Regions from separate parts of the Vibrio penaeicida genome, predicted to be linked through region 2. Evidence: predicted binding sites of a transcription regulator. Region 2 holds the regulator's gene; the other holds the start of a gene.

The links. Region 2 encodes CRP, which controls carbon source genes, mostly activating them, when cyclic AMP is high. Its sites were predicted from a motif close to TGTGANNNNNNTCACA; they were not measured.
Region 1: malT (HTH-type transcriptional regulator MalT) is a predicted target of CRP. The motif match lies at 1,593-1,608, and genes of this name have one in related genera.

The regions. Positions count from the first base shown of each region.
Region 1 is NZ_AP025145.1:578,706-581,902, forward strand. Features, by position in the region: gene malT (HTH-type transcriptional regulator MalT) at 1-1,469, opposite strand, end outside; gene LDO37_RS20970 (glycogen/starch/alpha-glucan phosphorylase) at 2,193-3,197, shown strand, end outside.
Region 2 is NZ_AP025144.1:384,562-387,758, reverse strand. Features, by position in the region: gene LDO37_RS01875 (phosphoribulokinase) at 1-640, shown strand, start outside; gene crp (cAMP-activated global transcriptional regulator CRP) at 884-1,516, shown strand; gene rlmB (23S rRNA (guanosine(2251)-2'-O)-methyltransferase RlmB) at 1,614-2,351, opposite strand; gene rnr (ribonuclease R) at 2,369-3,197, opposite strand, start outside.

The sequences.
Region 1 (3,197 bases), on a different replicon from region 2:
CGGCTACGGTAAGTGGTGGGGTTGAGTTGGCTAAGCGCAAGTTCCGCTAATTTTTGTGCACGTTCAGGTTCATTTTGATTAATAGCAACCTGTGCCAATAAAGCGTTTACTTGCCCTTGGTCATTATTCGTTAGCTCTATTTCTTTGAGAGCGAGTTGCTTACCCGCCTCATCCAGCAATGCTCCTACTCTGTCGTATTGGTGCTGACTTTGAGCTATCCACGCTCGTAACAGTGCTAAGCTTGGCTGGCTGAATCGCTGGTCGAGAGGCAAAAACTCCAAAGCACGCTCCAATAATGCGAGCTCCCCTTTGTTGAACATTGACCACCCGTGCTCATTTAAAATATGAATCACGAGATCGCCGTCTTTCGATTTTAAGGCGTGATTAAGAGCTTGATCGGAATTCTGGTGATGCAGCCAAGCCTTTGCAGCTGCTTGATGAAGAGAGGTGTCTTGATTCGGTAAGTGAGTTTGCCTTTCATGCGCTAGGAATTCACCGAATAAATTGTGGAAGCGATACCAGTTTTGTTCACCTTCTAATGGATAGATGAACAAACCAAACCGGTTAAGGTTTTCTATCATACTCAACGAGTCTTCTCTGCCTGTTACTTGGACCGCGAGTGCGTCGTTAAACATATCGAATACCGAACATTGCATTAAAAAATGCCGTGTTTCTGAATCTAACAAGTCGAACACTTCTTCAACCAGATAATCCCAAAGATGACTATGATTGAAATCCGATATGGTTGCCGCGGATTGGCTTAGCGTTCTTTTTTGATGCTGTGCTTGTAAAGCAAAAAGTTGAAGGGCAGAAGGCCAACCTTCTACGTATTGGCAAAGCATGTCTGCGGTAGAATCATCAATACCGTCGGTGACTCTTAAATTAAAGAATCGGGTCGTTTCGTCTTTATCAAATGCCAGCGACTCGTTATCGACTTCAATCATTAAATCACGAACGCGCAAGTTGGCAGCGCCTAAAGGGGGAAGAGCACGGCTAGTGACAACTAAGGTGATGTTTTCCGGCAAATGTTTTAGGAAAAATCGTAACCCGTCGTGAATCTCTTCATTGACGATGCAGTGATAATCATCCAGCACCAAATAGCAGGTGTCGGTGGTTTGGCTTATTTCAGAAAAGAGTTCACTGAATAAAGATTTGAGCGAAGAAAACTGTCTTTTTTCAGCCAGAGCGAGAGACTTCTTACAGGCGTTGCCCGTCGCGTTATTGAGTGCTCGCAAAAAGTAGTTAACAAACCGGAAAGTTTCGTTATCCGTATCGTCAATACTGAACCACCCAACATTAGACTGCTCAGTCAGCCATTGTGCTGCCATGGTTGTCTTCCCATAGCCAGCAGGTGAGCGAAACAATATCAGTTTACAGAAGGGTGCTTGTTTGAGCAGCTCTAGCACTCTTGGTCTGAGAATAGCGTTGTGTAGGCGTTTAGGACGAGTAAGCTTAGAAGGGATCCACATGGTTATACTTCTAGTTATTGGTGAATTCTAGCTTGGATACTACGAGGAGCCGTTCTCACCTACATTGATCGATCTCTTAAATCCGGGTTTGTGGCGAATAACGGGGCGTCTACGCCCTAAAAATGTGATTCAAGTCCCATTGATTCATGGGTCAGAATAGAAAATAGGTTAAGAAAGCACGAATTTGGAGTGCGTATAAACAATTTGTCTTGCCCATTTGTAGTGCAGTAGTGAGCGTGATTAGGCTTAAAACCCGAATATCGTCATTGTATTTCCGGCCCGATTACTTGTGTTGCAAAAAAACATGAATTTGATCACCTTAGGCGTTTATGCTGTGCGTCATTTGAGTGATAGCTCACCACGTTGATGCATTTCTCAACCCTACGCCCTCTTTCCTCCTCCTTCTCATCCCCTAATCAGGATGATGTTTTCATCCCTAATTAAGCGGAACATAGCCATGCTACCCAAGCGGTTTTTGTTAGATGGCTGCACTTGTTTCGTTAGGTGCAGCTCAAAACGATGTTTGCTGTGAGTATTAACACCAGAATCGATACTACTGGCTTGTTTCTCAAAGCTTATTCACCGCTTGGTTATCGTCCCAAGTATGCTTTTTGTGCTGAGTTTTCGTCCGTTAATGGCTTGCCTAATAAGAGTCAACTGCGTTTGGTAGTCTATCGCATAAGGTTGTTTGGGGTTATGGAGAACCAACAATGAGAATTCCAAATGAAGCCTAATAAGCAATCAAATATAGAAAAACAAAAGAATTTTAATAAAGAAGAGTTCAAACAGTCCGTAAAAAAACATTTGGCAGCAACTTATGCAACAACCGTTGAAAACGCGTCTGAAAGAGCTTGGTACTTAGCAACAGGTCGTGCGTTGGCAGAGCTTACAACTTTCGACTTGCTTGAAACTGAAAACGATCCAAATATCAAAAACGCTCGGAGCGTCAACTACCTATCCCTTGAATTCCTTATTGGTCGATTAACGGGCAACAACCTAATTAGTATGGGGTTGTATGAAGCTGTCGATGAAGCTGTAAAAGAGTTAGGTCAGAACCTAACAGACATCCTCGAAGAAGAACGGGACCCAGCCTTAGGAAATGGTGGCTTGGGGCGTTTGGCTGCTTGCTTTATGGATTCTTGTGCCGCCCAACAGTACCCAACTGTTGGCTATGGTCTTCACTACGAATATGGATTATTTCGCCAATCATTTGAAGAATGCCACCAAAAAGAAGCGCCAGATGCGTGGGCAGGTGTTGAGGGATATCCGTGGGAAATTGCGAGACCAGAATTTGCTCAACAAGCGGGATTTTACGGGTTTGTCGAGACGTACCTCAATGATGCAGGTGTAGAAAAACGCCGCTGGAAACCGGGCATGTTTGTTCAAGGGATGCCGTGGGACATGCCAATTGTGGGTTATCAAAGTCGAACCGTTTACCCACTGAGACTGTGGGAATGCCGCGCCATTGCGCCATTTAGCTTGGCAAGCTTTAACAACGGTGACTATTTTGAAGCACAGCATGCTCTTATTGATGCCGGTAACGTAACAAAAGTACTGTACCCGAACGACAATCACGAAAAAGGAAAAACGCTGCGTCTGATGCAACAATACTTCCACGTACGTTGTTCCATGGCGGACATTTTACGTCGCCATACAGAAAATGGTCACGCGCTAGAGAAGCTCCCAGAATACGAAACCATTCAGTTAAACGACACGCACCCAACAGTC
Region 2 (3,197 bases):
CGCATTGGAGCAGTTTTTCCGAACTTACGGTGAAAAAGGTTCGGGACAAGTTAGGCGTTATTTACACTCATTTGATGAAGCGGTACCTTACAACCAAATGCCCGGTACATTTACTCCGTGGCAACAACTGCCTGAAAACTCGGATGTTCTATTCTACGAGGGGTTACATGGCGGCGTAATGGATGGCGATGTCAATGTATCCCAACATGTTGATCTACTGATTGGCATGGTACCGATTGTAAACCTCGAATGGATCCAGAAGTTTGTGCGAGACACACGCGACAGAGGGCACTCTAAAGAAGCGGTTACAGACTCTATAGTGCGTTCGATGGACGACTATTTAAACTACATTACGCCACAATTTTCGCGTACACACATAAACTTTCAGCGTGTCCCTACTGTAGATACTTCTAATCCTCTTGCCGCAAAAGGCATCCCTAGTTTAGATGAAAGTTTTGTTGTCATCCGACTTCGCGGCATTAAAAACGTCGACTATCCATACCTACTGTCTATGATTCAAGGGTCATTCATGTCGCGTCATAACACGCTTGTTGTACCCGGCGGGAAGATGAGTTTTGCCATGGAACTGATCGTCCAACCGATACTTCAACAACTCATCGAAACCGGTAAAATCGGCTAGTGATAAAAAGAAAAGTATGCAAAGTTGCCATAGCGTGATCATGTGCACATTTTTGCTTAGATAAACCCAGCCGTGTACCGATCAAAGTCAAGAAATCGTTTCAGAAAAAGGATACTATTTCTAACCGAAACATATGATAGCTTGCAGCATCAACTATAACACCCTATTCTAAATGACCAGTTCAATCTGGCTCAGTCGATACGGAAAGCTGCTGAGCAAACCCTGCAGAGGAAGAAAGATATTATGGTTCTAGGTAAACCTCAAACCGATCCAACATTAGAGTGGTTCCTTTCACACTGTCATATTCACAAGTACCCTTCTAAGAGTACTCTGATTCATGCGGGTGAAAAGGCAGAGACCCTGTACTACATCGTGAAAGGTTCTGTTGCCGTGCTTATCAAGGATGAAGAAGGCAAAGAGATGATCTTGTCTTACCTCAACCAAGGCGATTTCATTGGTGAACTTGGTCTATTTGAAGAAGACCAAGAACGTACCGCTTGGGTACGTGCAAAAACACCATGTGAAGTAGCAGAAATTTCGTTTAAGAAGTTCCGTCAGTTAATTCAAGTTAACCCTGATATTCTGATGCGCCTTTCTTCTCAAATGGCTAACCGTCTTCAAACTACTAGCCAAAAAGTAGGCGATCTTGCTTTCCTAGACGTTACTGGCCGTATCGCTCAGACACTTCTGAACTTAGCGAAACAACCAGATGCGATGACGCACCCAGATGGCATGCAAATCAAGATTACACGCCAGGAAATTGGTCAGATTGTTGGCTGTTCACGTGAAACCGTTGGTCGTATCTTGAAGATGCTGGAAGAGCAAAACCTGATTTCAGCACACGGTAAAACTATCGTGGTATACGGAACGCGTTAATAAAGAAAGCGTTTCGATTAAGAATAAAAAAAACCACCAACATCGTTGGTGGTTTTTTATTTCTTTTGCTTATCTCTGATGAAGAGGGCAACAAGCTCTAAAGAGAGCGTTGCCTTACCGCTTCAAACAAGCAAATTCCAGAAGCTACTGAAACATTCAGGCTAGACACACTTCCAGCCATCGGGATCTTAATCAAGTCATCACACGTTTCACGCGTCAAACGTCGCATACCATCACCTTCTGCCCCCATAACAACCGCCAATGGACCAGAAAGCTTCGCTTGATAAATGTCGTGAGTGGCTTCACCTGCCGTCCCCACAAACCAAACACCTTGTTCTTGCAACGCGCGCATGGTTCGAGCGAGATTGGTGACTCGCACTAACGGTACCGTCTCTGCTGCGCCACATGCGACCTTACTTACCGTTGCCGTTAAAGGAGATGAACGATCCTTAGGAACGATAACAGCGGCAACACCAGCCGCATCGGCATTCCTTAAACAAGCACCCAGGTTATGTGGGTCTGTTACGCCATCTAATACCAATAAAAGCGGCTGTTCGTGTTGAGCTAAGATTCCATCTAAGTCATTTTCATTCCATTGCTTAGCGGGTTTAACACGTGCAATGATACCTTGATGGCTTGCACCACTGGCTTTGTCATCCAACGCTTTTCTGCCCATTTGCTGAATGGATACTCCAACATTTTGCAATTCATTCAGCAACGGCAGCAGTCGCTCGTCTTGACGACCTTTTAAAACGTATGCCTCAATAAAGCGCACCGGATCTTTTTCCAGCACCGCTTTTACGGCATGAATGCCATAAATAAATTCGTTACTCATTACCTGACCTGTTCAGATTATTTCTGTTTTCCCTGAGACTTTCGATTTTTCGCTCGGGACTTCTTCTTGCGCGCTTTTTCAGATTTACTCTTCTTTTTCGCAGAGGAAGGCTCTTTCGAACCATCGGGACGCTTAGTTGGTTCAACCATCGCTTTCGCTTTTGCACCCGGCTTTCTCGATTTTACTGTTGCCTTCTTTTTACTGTGCGCTTTTTTATCAGACTGCGCCGCACGCTTCTTGGCTGTTTTGCCTTTTCCGCGTAGCTTACGGCTTGTTTCGACCAATTCAAAGTCAATTTGACGATCGTCTAAATTCACCGACAACACTTTTACTTTTACAGCATCGCCTAAACGATAGATATTACCGAAGCTTTCACCAATAAGCCTTTGACCAATCGGATCAAATTGATAGTAATCATTTGCAAGGGAAGAGATATGCACAAGACCATCAATGTGAAGCTCAGTTAGACGTACAAAAAAACCAAAGCCCGTAACATTGGCAATCACGCCATCCAACTCTTCACCGACATGATCTTGCATGTATTCACATTTCAGCCAATCTGACACGTCACGCGTGGCATCATCAGCACGACGTTCGGTCATGGAGCACTGCTCACCATACACATCCATATCATCAAAGGAGTAATGGAAACCACCAGTTGGGGTCCAGCGATCGGTATTGCGACCTTCTTCCTTGGCAATCAGGTACTTAATAGCACGATGCAGTAACAGATCGGGGTAGCGACGAATAGGCGATGTAAAGTGCGCGTATCGTTTTAGTGCCAGTCCAAAGTGACCCGCATTGTCAGCATTGTAAACCGCTTGCTTCATTGAACGGAGCAGCATG